3 regions of the Actinosynnema sp. CS-041913 genome follow, and region 2 is predicted to be linked to each of the others. Evidence: riboswitches for the same ligand, from Rfam matches in the RefSeq annotation. Region 2 holds a riboswitch; each other region holds the start of a gene.
What was found. Region 2 has a riboswitch for S-adenosylmethionine ahead of ACQPZF_RS32945 (aminotransferase class V-fold PLP-dependent enzyme). Riboswitches for the same ligand answer to the same signal wherever they lie in the genome.

Region 1: it holds a riboswitch for S-adenosylmethionine, as region 2 does, so the genes downstream of both, ACQPZF_RS03805 (methionine ABC transporter ATP-binding protein) here and ACQPZF_RS32945 (aminotransferase class V-fold PLP-dependent enzyme) in region 2, are expected to answer to the same signal.
Region 3: it holds a riboswitch for S-adenosylmethionine, as region 2 does, so the genes downstream of both, thrC (threonine synthase) here and ACQPZF_RS32945 (aminotransferase class V-fold PLP-dependent enzyme) in region 2, are expected to answer to the same signal.

What each region holds. Positions count from the first base shown of each region.
Region 1 covers NZ_CP192037.1:760,083-764,348, reverse strand. Annotated here, with positions in the region: gene ACQPZF_RS03815 (MetQ/NlpA family ABC transporter substrate-binding protein) at 1-604, opposite strand, end outside; gene ACQPZF_RS03810 (methionine ABC transporter permease) at 630-1,313, opposite strand; gene ACQPZF_RS03805 (methionine ABC transporter ATP-binding protein) at 1,310-2,320, opposite strand; SAM riboswitch class I at 2,517-2,609, opposite strand; gene rsmA (16S rRNA (adenine(1518)-N(6)/adenine(1519)-N(6))-dimethyltransferase RsmA) at 2,699-3,574, opposite strand; gene ACQPZF_RS03795 (transglycosylase family protein) at 3,584-4,266, opposite strand, start outside.
Region 2 covers NZ_CP192037.1:7,355,458-7,359,723, forward strand. Annotated here, with positions in the region: gene ACQPZF_RS32935 (RluA family pseudouridine synthase) at 1-254, opposite strand, end outside; gene lspA (signal peptidase II) at 251-877, opposite strand; gene ACQPZF_RS32945 (aminotransferase class V-fold PLP-dependent enzyme) at 882-2,198, opposite strand; SAM riboswitch class IV at 2,240-2,354, opposite strand; gene ACQPZF_RS32950 (potassium/proton antiporter) at 2,472-3,953, opposite strand; gene ACQPZF_RS32955 (DUF167 domain-containing protein) at 4,100-4,266, opposite strand, start outside.
Region 3 covers NZ_CP192037.1:1,591,311-1,595,576, reverse strand. Annotated here, with positions in the region: gene ACQPZF_RS07825 (sulfite exporter TauE/SafE family protein) at 1-418, opposite strand, end outside; gene rpsT (30S ribosomal protein S20) at 670-930, shown strand; gene holA (DNA polymerase III subunit delta) at 1,107-2,087, opposite strand; SAM riboswitch class I at 2,185-2,298, shown strand; gene thrC (threonine synthase) at 2,310-3,572, shown strand; gene ACQPZF_RS07805 (hypothetical protein) at 3,692-4,144, opposite strand; gene ACQPZF_RS07800 (DNA internalization-related competence protein ComEC/Rec2) at 4,168-4,266, opposite strand, start outside.

The DNA of each region.
Region 1 (4,266 bases), 2.7 Mb from region 2:
TGCCGTTCACCACGGCCGCGTCGGTGTCCTCCAGCGACCGGGGTAGCTGAGCCGCCTCCAACTCCACGAACTCCAGGTTCTTCGGGTTCTCCGCGATGTCCCGGATCGTCGCGGTCTGCTCCGCGCCGGCCTTGAGCTTGATCAGCCCGTTCTCCTGCAGCAGGCGCAGGCCGCGGGCCTCGTTCGTCGCGTCGTTCGCCACCGCGACCTTCGCGCCGGACGGCAGGTCGGTCAGCTTCTTGTGCTTGTTCGAGTACACGCCCAGCGGCTCCAGGTGGACCGGGCCGATCCACTCCAGCGTCGCGCCGCTCTCCGCCTTGAACGTCTCCAGGTACGGCACGGTCTGGAAGTAGTTCGCATCGAGCGAGCCGTCCACCAGCGCGGTGTTCGGCTGGACGTAGTCGGTGAACTCCACGACCTCGATCTTCAGGCCCTTCTCCGCGGCGAGGTTCTCCGCCACGTACTTCAGCACCTGGGCGTGCGGGACGGGGCTGACGCCCACCTTGAGGGCCGCGTTCGGGTCCGACGCGGCGCCCCCGGTCTGGCCGCTTCCGCAGCCGACCGCGGTCAGCAGCACGGCGACGAGGGCAGCACGAATACGCATGGGATTTCCTTAATAGAGAACGAGGTCACACAGAGGCGTGCCGACGGCGGTCCACGCCGCGCGCGACACGGTTCGAGATGAATTGGATCAACGTCGCGATGACCGCCAGGGCGACGACCGTGGCCCACAGGTAGCGGTCGTTGAAGCGCTGGTAGCCCATCCGCACGGCCAGGTCGCCGAGGCCGCCGCCGCCCACCACGCCCGCCATGGCGGAGTACCCGAGCAGGGCGATCGCGGTGACGCCGATCGCGTTGACCAACGCGGGCAGCGACTCGCGGAGCAGGACGCTGCGCACGATGCGCACCGTGGAGGCGCCGGTGGTGACCGCCGCCTCGACCACGGAGACGTGCACTTCCGACAGGACGTTCTGCACGAGCCTGCCGACGAACGGGATGGCGCCGACCGCCAGCGGCACGATGGCCGCGGTCGGTCCGGTGCTCGTGCCGAGCAGCAGCCTGGTCAGCGCGGTCAGCACGACCAGCAGGACCAGGAACGGCATGGAACGGCCGAGGTCGACCACGAAACCGAGCAGTTTGTGCGCCACGGGCCTGGGCCGCAGCCCACCGGGTGCGGTGAGCTGCAGCCAGACGCCGAGGGGAATGCCGAGCAGCACAGCGATCAGGGTGGAGACGCCCACCATGTACAAGGTCTGGCCGGTGGAGACCAGCAAGTCCTCGAACACGATGGACCAGGGTGTGGCAGACCTCACGCAGCTACTCCTTGAGGACCCGCAGGCGTCCGGCGCACCGCGCCACCCGCCTCCGAGATCCACTCCAACGCCGAATCCGCGCGCTCGCCGGTCAACCCGACGCGGAACCGCGCCACCGGGGTCTCGCCGAGTCGCGTCAAACCGCCGCCCAACAGGTTGAGTTCCACGCCGAACCGGCTGGTCGCCTCCGGCAGCAGCGCGCCGACCGCGGCGAACCCGACCAGCACCACGTCGGCGACCCGGTCGAACGAGGCGTCCACCGCCGGGTTCTGGTCCACGGCGGGCAGCAGCGAGGCGGCCGTGCGCGAGGACGCGTCGGCGACCAGGTCCAGCACCTTGCCGTGCTCGACCACGCGCCCGCCGTCCAGCACCGCCACGTCGTCGCAGATCTTCCGGACCACGCCCATGTCGTGCGTGACCACGAGCACCGTCACCCCCAGCTCGGCCCGCGCGCGGTCCAGCACGGTGAGCACCGAGCCGGTCGTGTCGGGGTCCAGGGCGGAGGTCGGCTCGTCGGCCAGCAGCACGGACGGGCTGGCCGCGAGGGCCCGCGCCACGGCGATCCGCTGGCGCTGGCCGCCGGACAACTGGTCGGGGTACGAGCCGGCCTTGTCGGTCAGGCCGACCAGGTCGAGCAGCTCGGCCACGCGGGTGCGCCGCTGCGGTCCGGGCACGCCCGCCGACTCCAGCGGCAGCGCCACGTTGCCCGCGGCGGTGCGCTGGCGCAGCAGCGAATCCCCTTGCGGGACAACGCCGATCTGCCGGCGGGCAGCCCGCAGCGCGGGACCGCCGAGGGACACCAGGTCGGTGCCGTCGACCCGGATCGCGCCGCTGTCGGGCCGCTCCAAGAGGGCCACGCACCGGGCCAGCGTGGACTTGCCCGCCCCGCTGGGGCCGACGACGCCGAGGACGGTGCCCGCGGCGACGTCCAGGTTCACGCCGTCCAGCGCGCGAACCTGACCGGTACTCCCGGGAAAGGTCTTGGTGAGGTTCTCAACAGTGATCACGTTTCGCTCCACGACTGCACGCGGCAGCGCACGCTCATGGCGTGCGCGTCCGAAAGCCAGCTCAAGAAAGGTGTCCGAGAGGACGGCGAGGACTCGAAGATGCGCCTAGGCGAGCGTTAGCTGCGACAGCCCGATACGGTGCGGCGGCCGTGGTCGACGACTCGCCTGCGTGTGAGCAGCATCCTGGGCACGTGATCCTCCATCGATCCTGGCTGAAGCACCTGCCTCCATGGGGAGGTGGTTGCTGCGGCGTCGTAGAGCCAGGTCTCTCGGCCGCTCGGGATGGCAGCACGAGTACACCTGACGCACCGGCTTGAACGCAAGCCCGCATAAGGATCGTTCGTCAAATCACACTTTCGGCCGAAAGATCATCGGCCGTTACGGCGAGGAAGCCTCAGCTATCCGGACGAATTCTCCGACGCCCAGTTGCTCCCCCCGAGCGCCCGGATCCACCCCTGCCTGCACCAACAGCCGCTCCGCCGCCGCGGCCGAGCCGGCCCACCCGGCCAGCGCGCCGCGCAAGGTCTTGCGGCGCTGCGCGAAAGCCGCGTCCACCAAGGAGAACAGCACCTTCCGGTCCACTGTGGACAGCGGCGCGTGGCGGGTGAACGCGACCAGCGCGGAGTCCACGTTCGGCACCGGCCAGAACACCGACCGGGACACCGGCCCGGCCCGGCGGGCGTCGGCGTACCAGGCGAGCTTCACGCTCGGCACCCCGTAGACCTTGCTGCCCGGCCCGGCGGCCATCCGGTCCGCCACCTCGGACTGCACCATCACCAGGCCGGTGCGCAGCGACGGCAGCTCGGCCAGCAGGTGCAGCACCACCGGCACGGCCACGTTGTACGGGAGGTTCGCGACCAACGCGGTCGGCGGCGTCGGGAACCGGTCGGCCGTGACGCGCATCGCGTCGGCTTCGACCACGGTCAGCCGGGACACGAGGTCCGGCGCACGCTCCCCGACGGTCCGCGGCAACTTCCCCGCCAGCACCGGGTCGATCTCGACGGCCACCAGCTCCCGACACGACGGCAGCAGCGCCAGGGTGAGCGATCCGAGGCCCGGTCCGACCTCCAGCACCACGTCGTCGGGCGTCAAGTCTGCTGCGGACACGATCTTGCGCACCGTGTTGGGGTCGTGCACGAAGTTCTGCCCCAACTTCTTGGTGGGGCGGATATCCAACTCGGCGGCCAGCCGACGGACATCGGCCGGGCCCAGGAGCGCACTCCCAGGCCCGGCCGACGACGAAGCTTCAGTCACAGTGAGAAGTTACGGCAGGCCTAGTTTTTGCTGGCAGTGGGGCCATGCGGAGTAGCCGCCGCGGGCGTCGCGGAGCTTCGTGGCCACCGCGATCTGCTGTTCACGAGTCGCCTGGTGCGGGTAGGCGGCGTACTGCGCGCCGCCATAGGCGTCCCAGGTGCCCTTGTTGAACTGGAGCCCGCCGTAGTAGCCGTTGCCGGTGTTGATGGCCCAGTTGCCGGTCGCCTCGCAGTGCGCCAGCCGGTCCCACACCTCGCCATCGGGCGGGAGCTTGGTGCCGACCTTGACCTTCTTGGCCTTCGGCTCCTTGGTGACCTTCGCGCCCAGCTTCTCGCGGTCGGTCTCCTTGCCGTTCTTGATGGTCACGCGGTAGGTGACGATCTGCTCGCCGGGCTCGCCCGCCTCGACGACCTCTTTCTGGCCCTTCATCATCGAGTCGTCCCGGATCTCCTCGACGGGCGGCTCGACGGCCTCCGTCGCGTTGATCACGGACACGCCCGTACGGCTGATGTGGACCTCGGCGCCGTTAGTGATGCGCAGGTCCGCGGCCGTTTCGAGCTTGTCGTCCGGCCCCAGCGCGAGGTTCTGCGCCTTCATCAGCTCGTCCACCGTCACGGCGGTCGTCTGGAGCTGCTTGGGCTCGTTGCCGCCGTCGTACAGCGTGATCGTCTTGAGGCTCTTGACCTCCAGCG
Region 2 (4,266 bases):
AGGACCTCCAGGCCCTCCACGGCGATCGCCTGCACCTGCACGGGCCGTTCCGGCTCGGGCAGCGTCACCTCCAGCCGCGACCCGGCCACCAGCCGGTCGGACTTGCCCGCGGGCTGCCCGTCCAGCACGACCGCGCCGGACTCGGTGAGCGACGCCACCACCGTCCGGGACAGGCCGAGCAGCTTCGCGAGCCCGGCGTCCACCCGCATCCCGTCCAGGCCGTCGGGCACGGGCAGCGTCCGGTAGCCGCTCATGCGCCCTTCCCCGCGGACTTCTTGTCCACCCGCGTGCCGTCGTAGTCGCGCTGGAGGATCGCCATCAGCACGATCACCCCGCCGCCGACGCAGATCGCGGAGTCGGCGATGTTGAACGCCGGGAAGAACGCGCCGTAGGGCTCGACGACCGAGATGAAGTCCACGACGTGCCCGCGCAGCGGTCCGGGACCGCGGAACAGCCGGTCCACCAGGTTGCCCAGCGCGCCGCCCAGCACCAGGCCCAGGCCGATGGCCCAGCCGACCGACCGGAGCTTGCGGGCGATCCACAGGATGAACCCGACCACGCCGCACGCGACCAGCGCGAGGATCACCGTCCAGCCCGACGCCAGGCCGAACGCCGCGCCCGAGTTGCGCAGGAACGACAGGTACACGAGGCCGCCGAACAGCTCGACCGGCTCCTCGCCCTCCAGCGTCGCCACGGCGACGATCTTGGTCACCAGGTCCAGCGCCAACACCACCGGCGCGATCACCGCCAGCAGCGCCACCCGGCGCTTCGGCAGCGGCTGCCCGGCTCCGGCGTCGGTCGGGACGTCCGGCTCGACGCCCGACTCGCTGTTCGGCCCGGTGTTGGACTCTGTGCTCACCGGGCCATTGTCCAGCATCGCGTCAGCGCAGGAACGGCGGGAGCGCCCGGTCGTCGTCCACCGGCTCCCAGCGGCCGTCGACGATCCGGTAATCCGACCGCGGACCCTCGACCACGAGCGACCGCAGAGCCGCCACGAGCCGGTCCACGTGCCCGACCGTCGTGCCCAGCCCCAGCGACGCGCGCAGCGCCCGGTCGCCTTCGGCGAGCCGGTGCACGGCCACGTGCGCGCAGAACGCCCCGTCCCGCACCCCGATGCCGTGCTCGGCGGACAGCGCCGCCGCCAGGAACCCGGCGTCCTGGCCGCCGACCACGAAGCTCACCACGCCCACCCGGTCGTGCGCGGAGCCGAACAACGCCAGCTCCCGCACACCGGGAACGGTCGCGAGGCCGGCCCGGAGCCGGGACAGCAGCTCCCGCTCGTGCGCGACGGTCTGCTCCCAGTGCCGCCCCAGCACGTCGCACGCCACCGCGAGGGCGTGCACGCCCACCACGTTCGGCGACCCGGCCTCGTGCCGCTCGGGCACCGCCGACCACGCCACGCCCAGCCGGTCGCCGTGGTCGGTGACCCGTGCCGTCGCGCCGCCGCCGACCAGGTACGGGTCGGCGGCCTGCAACCAGTCCGCCCGCCCCACCAGCACACCGGCCCCGAACGGGGCGTAGACCTTGTGCCCGGACAGCACCGCGTAGTCCACGTCCAGCGCCCGCAGGTCCACCGGCCGGTGCGGGGCGAGCTGGGCCGCGTCCAGCGCGATCCGCGCGCCGTGCCGCCGGGCCACCGCCGCCAGCTCCGCCACCGGCCACACCTCGCCGGTCACGTTCGACGCGCCGGTCACCACGACCAGCCGAGGGCCCTCCGGCGTGGCGCGCAGCGCGCGGTCCAGCTCCAGCACCGCCGCGGCGGGCGTCGCGGGCGTGCGCAGCCGCCGCACGTTCGGCCCGCGCCACGGCAGCAGCGCGGCGTGGTGCTCGGTGTCGAACAACACCACGGACGTGCGCCGCGGCAGGCTGCGGGCCAGCAGGTTCAGCGAGTCGGTCGTGTTGCGGGTGAACACCACGGTGTCACTCGGCCGCGCGCCGAGGAACCGGCGCACCGAGTCACGCGCCTGCTCGTAGACGCGGGTGGACACCCGGGACGCGAAGCCCGCGCCCCGGTGCACGCTCGCGTACCAGGGCAGCAGCTCGTTCACGGCGTCCCGCACCTGCTCCAGGCAGGGCGCGCTGGCGGCGTGGTCGAGGTTCGCGTACTCGACGCGCTCCCCGGTGACCAGCGGCACGCGCAGCGCGGCGCCGACGACACGGGGCAGAGCGGCGATCGATCCGGGAACTGCGACAGTCACGGCAACCCTCCGACGGGTCCGGCGGACTCCGTGGCATGGGAGGCCCGCGCTTGCCCGACGCCCTGCGCGCCAGGCCAGGTCCTCATCGGGGGCACCCCACCGCGGTAGGAGGGTTGCCGGCCAGCTAGCCCGAGCTTCGCGCTGGCACTCATGACCTCGCCGCCGACGCTAGCCGACATCCGGCCGCCGGGTCGAGCGGCGTTCACATTCTGGGAGCGTCACGGCAGCCCGGCATCGCCCTTCAGCGCGAACCGCCCGGCCCGGCCGCTCGGATCACGGCAGCCCGGCATCGCCCTTCCAACGCGCGAACCGCCCGGCCCGGTCGACCGCGCGGATGCGGCGCTCGGTCGCCGTCCGGGCGGTCTCGGTGCACACCACCAGCAACTGGTCGTGCTCCTGCAACCGGGTGGTCGGCTCCGGCGTGAACCCCTGGTCGGCGCGCACCACGAGGCTCACCGACGCCCCCGGCGGCAGCCGCAGCTCGGACAGGTACACCCCGTGCAGCTTGGACCCGCCCTGGATGCGGACCTGGAGCAGCTCCGCGCCCAGCTCGTCCAGCGCCGAGGAGTCGACCTCGACCTCCGTGGCCTCCCCCGACCGCACCAGCTTCAGCCACCGGGCCAGCCACGGCAATGAGGTGCCCTGCACCACGGTCAGCACGATGACCAGCACGAACACCGCGTCCACGAGCTGCTGCGCGCCGGGCACCTGCTGGATGAGCGGGATGAGGGCGAACACGATCGGCACCGCGCCGCGCAGCCCCGACCACGAGATGAACACCTGCTCGCGCCACGGCACGCGGAACGGCAGCGCGGCGACCACCACCGACAGCGGCCGGGCGAGCAGCACCAGCACCGCGCCCGCCACCAGCGCCGGCACCAGCGCCTCCAGCAGCCGGCCCGGCGAGGCGTACAGGCCGAGCAGCACGAACAGCCCGATCTGCGCGATCCAGCCCAGGCCCTCGGCGAACGACAGCGTGTCCGACCGGTGCGGCAGCCGGGCGTTGCCCAGGACCAGCGCGGCGATGTACACGGCGAGGAAGCCGGACGCGTGCGCGAGGTCGCCCACCGTGTAGGCCAGCAGGCAGACCGCGACCGTGGCCAGCGGGTACAGGCCCGTCGACGGCAGCGCCGCCCGCCGCAGCCCGACGCCGCCGAGCCACCCGAGCGCGATGCCGATCGCCGCGCCCGCGACCAGCTCGTACCCCATCAGCAGCGGCGCGGTCCAGGTCACCGGGTCGGGCGAGGCGAGCAGCACGACCGCGATGTACACCGGGGCGTCGTTGATGCCGGACTCCAGCTCCAGCGGACCGATCAGCCGCTTGCCCACCCCGACCCCGCGCAGCACGCTGAACACCGCCGCCGCGTCGGTGGACGACAGCACCGCGCCCCACAGCAGGGCGGTGCGCCAGTCCAGGCCCAGCAGGTGGTGCAGCGCCAGGCCGGTGACGCCGATGCTGACCGCCACGGACACTGTGGACAGTGCGATGCCCAGGCCCAGCGCCGGTTTCACCGACGACCAGCGGGTCGTCAGACCGCCCTCGGTGAGGATCAGCACGAGCGCCGCCGTGCCCAGCGAACGGGTCAGGTCGGCGTCCTCGAACTGGATGCCGACCACCGCTTCGCCGAGCAGCACGCCGATGCCCAGGTACAACAGGAGCGAGGGCAGACCCAGCTTGATCGACACCCGCACCGCGATGACGGAGACCAGCAGAACCGCGGCGCCGATGCCGAGAACGGCAGTCACACCACCCACTCGACCTCCTGTTGTTCACTCGGTGGAGGTCATTCTCCCTGGTGACACCGATTTGGACTAATCCGGCAATCGTCACACCGCCGCCCGGCCCGTCGCGGCGGCCCGGCACCGACCGTCCACATCGGACCGCGGAGGCCGGGCGGGCGCTAGCCGTCCAGCAGGCGTGCCAGCCTTTCCCGCGCGTCCGGCGGGGCCGGGTCGACCTGCACGACCTTGTCCCGGCCGCGTTCGCCGCGCACCACTCGGACGTCCTGCCTGCGCACGCCGAACGCCTCGGCCAGCGCCTTGCGCACGGCCTCGTTCGCCTTGCCCT
Region 3 (4,266 bases), 3.5 Mb from region 2:
GAGCTTCCGTGACGCCGAGTTCGGGCTTGCGCCACGTGTAGAGCCCGACGCCGACCAGCGCGACCAGCACGACCCCGTTGAGCACACCGGGCTGGAGGGCCCCGGCGAACGCCGCGCCACCCACCGCCCCACCGAACGCCGCGAAGGCCATCGGCAGCGCTGCCGGCCAGTCGATCTTGGTCTGCCGCGCGTAGGTGGTGACCGCGGAGGCCGTGCCGATCACCGACGCCACCTTGTTGGTGGCCAGCGCGTACAACGGCTGCCCACCGGGCCCGACGAGGAGCAACGCGGGCAACTGGATCAACCCTCCCCCACCCACCACGGCGTCAACCGCTCCGGCGAGCGCGGCGGCGAGGCAGAGGAACAGCAGGCCGGCGAGGGTGACCTGGCCGAAGCCCGGCCAGTCGAGAGCGGTCATCACCCGTTCAGCTTAATCGGACACGCGTACTGTTTAACGCGACGTTCACCACGCCGACGCGACCGCACAAGGCTCTGTCACGAGCCGGCGGCGGGCGAGCGTGAGCACCGGGTTCACGGTCGGATGAGCCGCCCTGATACCCTTCTCTGCCGTACCCGCGCGGCATTCCGCTATGGAGGAAACCCACCGTCAGGTGGGGCCGGTCACACAGCGCGGTACGACTCCGAGACCAAGGAAAAGGTGGCTTTCGCGTGGCGAACATCAAGTCCCAGTTGAAGCGGATCAAGACGAACGAGAAGGCGCGCCTGCGCAACAAGGCCGTCAAGTCGTCCCTCAAGACCGCCATCCGCAAGTTCCGTGAGGCCGCCGAGGCCGGCGACAAGGAAAAGGCCACCGCCCTCGCCCGCGAGGCCTCCCGCAAGCTCGACAAGGCGGTCACCAAGGGCGTGATCCACGCCAACCAGGCCGCCAACAAGAAGTCGGCGCTGGCCAGGCGCGCCAACCAGATCTGAGTCTGGACTTCCGACAGCGCCGCTCCCTCACCCGAGGGGGCGGCGCTGTCGCGTTCAGGCACCGTCGCCCCTGAGCGTTGTCGCGCTCGGACGCCAACCTTTTTCGGACGCCGACCCATTCGGGCAGCGCCCCAACACAGACCGCGAGCGCGAACGACAAACGTCGCGACGGAACGTCAGCGACGACCGTGAGCAGCGACGATCTTCAAAACCGCCCGCTCCAACGCGTAGCCGGAGTCCGCCGCGGCACCCTTGACGTCGGCGTTCAGATCCGCGACCACGGACATCACCGCCGCCAGGCCATCGCCCTCCCAGCCCCGGGCCTGCCCCTGCGCCTTCTTCACCTTCCACGGCGGCATGCCGAGTTCGCCGGCCAGCTTGAACGGGTCGCCCCGCCCCACCGCCGACACCCGTGCGATGGTCCGCACCGCGTCGGCCAGCGCGTCCGCCACCAGCACGTGCGGCACGCCGAGCTGAAGCGCCCAGCGCAACGCCTCCAACGCCCCGGCCCGGTCGCCCATCACCGCCTTCTCGGCCACCGCGAAGCCGGTCACCTCGGCCCGCCCGCGGTGGTAGCGGTGGACAGCGTCCGCGTCGACCTTGCCACCCGTGTCGGAGACCAGTTGGGACGCCGCCGCCGCGAGTTCCCTCAGGTCCGACCCGACCGCCTCGATCAGCGCACCCACCGCCTCCGCGTCGGCCTTGCCGCCCGCCGAGCGGATCTCGTTGCGGACGAACGCCTCACGGTCCGCCTGCTTCGTCAGCTTCGGGCACTCGATCACCGAGGCCCCCGCCTTGCGCAATGCCGTAGGAAGTTCCTTGGCCGCTTTGCTCCGCCCGCCACCGCTGTGGATGACGACGAGCGTCACCCCGTCGGCAGGCGCCTTGGCATAGGCGATGACGGCCTCGGCGATCTCCTTGCCGATGTCCTGCGCCGCCTCCAGAGCGACCACCCGCCCCTCGGCGAACAGCGACGGGCTCACCAGTTCGGCCAGCTCAGGCGGGGTGAGGTCAGTCACTTTGACCCGAGTCAGGTCGGCCTGCGAATCGGCTTCGCGAGCCACGTCCAGCGCCCTGCGCACAGCGCGCTCGACCAGCAACTCCTCCTCGCCGACGACCAGTTGTACGGAGTCTGGAGTGACTGCGGACGCGCTCACGACACCGATCCTCCCACGCCGCCGACAGCGTCCGGATGGTGGACGCATCTGGCTGCGGGTCGAGATCGTGCCGTAAGTTCGAGTCACAACCGAATACCGCTCATCCAGAGGGGCAGAGGGATCGGCCCGAAGAAGCCCCGGCAACCTGTCGCACAGCATCCGCTGGCGACCATGGTGCCAATTCCGACCCGCGACGCGGGAAAGATGAGGAGATACCTCGCGATGACTGCTGTGAGTGCGCCCTCGGCCACCACCTCCTTCAACCTCGGTCCGGCTCGCGCCCTGTCGTGTCGTGAGTGCGGCCACGAGACCCCACTCGCCCCGGAATACGCCTGTCTCGAGTGTTTCGGGCCGCTGGAAGTCGCCTACGACTTCGGCCGCGTCCGCCGCGAGGACATCGAGGCGGGCCCCCGGTCGATCTGGCGCTACCGCGGCCTGCTCCCGGTGCCCTCGAACGTCGAGTCGCACCCCAACACCAACCCCGGCCACACCCGCCTCGTCGAGGCCGACCGCCTCGCCAAGGCACTGGGCGTGCGCAAGGTCTGGGTCAAGGACGACACCGGCAACCCCACCCACTCGTTCAAGGACCGCGTCGTCGGCGTCGCCCTCGCGGCAGCCCGCGAGCTGGGCTTCAAGGTCCTCGCGTGCCCCTCCACCGGCAACCTCGCCAACGCCGTCGCCGCTGCGGCGGCCCGCGCGGGCTGGCAGTCGGTCGTGCTGGTCCCCTCCTCCCTCGAACAGGCCAAGATCCTCATGACCGCCGTCTACGGCGGCAACCTGATCACCGTCGACGGCAACTACGACGACGTGAACCGCCTGGCACAGGAGCTGGCCGCCGAACACGAGGACTGGGCGTTCGTCAACGTCAACGTCCGCCCCTACTACGCCGAGGGCTCCAAGACCCTGGGCTACGAGGTGGCCGAGCAACTGGGCTGGCGGCTGCCCGACCAGATCGTGGTGCCCATCGCGTCCGGCTCGCAACTGACCAAGGTCGACAAGGCCTTCCGCGAGTTCGGCGAACTCGGCCTGGTCGACGCCACCCCGTACAAGGTGTTCGGCGCCCAGGCCACCGGCTGCTCCCCGGTGTCGGCGGCGTTCAAGGAAGGCCACGACGTGGTCTCCCCGGTCCGCCCCGACACGATCGCCCGCTCGCTGGCGATCGGCGCCCCCGCCGACGGCCCCTACGTGCTCGACGCCGTCCGCCGCACCGGCGGCGCGATCGAGGACGTCACCGACGAGGAAGTCGTCGAAGGCATCCGCCTGCTCGCCCGCACCGAGGGCATCTTCGCCGAGACCGCCGGCGGCGTCACCGTGGCGACGGCGAAGAAGCTCATCGAGACCGGCCAGTTGGACCCCGACGCCGAGACCGTGCTGCTGATCACCGGTGACGGCCTCAAGACCCTCGACGCCCTAGGCGACCGCGTCGGCCCCCGCGCCAACGTGCCGCCGTCCGCCGAGGCCGTGTTGAACGCCCTCAAGGACTGACCGGGGCCCACGACCGGCTCATCCGCCACGACCGCCTGCCGAAGGCCGTTGGCGGGTGAGCCGGTCACCCGGCCGGCACGCTCACGAGGCTCCGCGGTGATCACGCGGATGGGCAGTGATCACAAGGCGATGCGGGACGAGCGCAACCAACCACTGCGCGGGAACGAGTTCAGCTCGGGCAGCACATAGGGACCGACCTCCTCGGTCTCGGCCCGCCAGGCCGTGAGCTGTTGTGGCCACGGCGCGGCGGACTTGTGCCCGTTGTACCGATTGGCGCGCCAGTCTTCCGGCGGGATGGTCAGGTCGTCGTCGAACAAGGTGTCGGCGATCTGCTGATAAGCCTCCTCGGGCGACTTCACCTCCATGGTGCGGACGTAGTTCGTGACCGTCGCCCGCGCCACGATCGCCCGTCCGCCCGCACTGATGTCCTGGCAGAGGTAGAAGGTGAACGCGGGCCGCAGTTCGTCGCGCGGCCAGGGATGGGCGACGTAGCCGGGCTGCCACAACGCCCAACCCACCTCGCGCGGCGCCCAGCCGGTGTGCAGTCGGATCCACGTGTCGTCGTTGCTCATTGGTTCTCTCCCTTTCGGTGTGTTCAACGGCTGTTCTTCAGCGGATCGCCCCGACGGACGACCCGAGGCCCCTCCGGACCTGGTAAGACGGCGGTGTCACCGTCCCGATCTGTGCGCAGCAC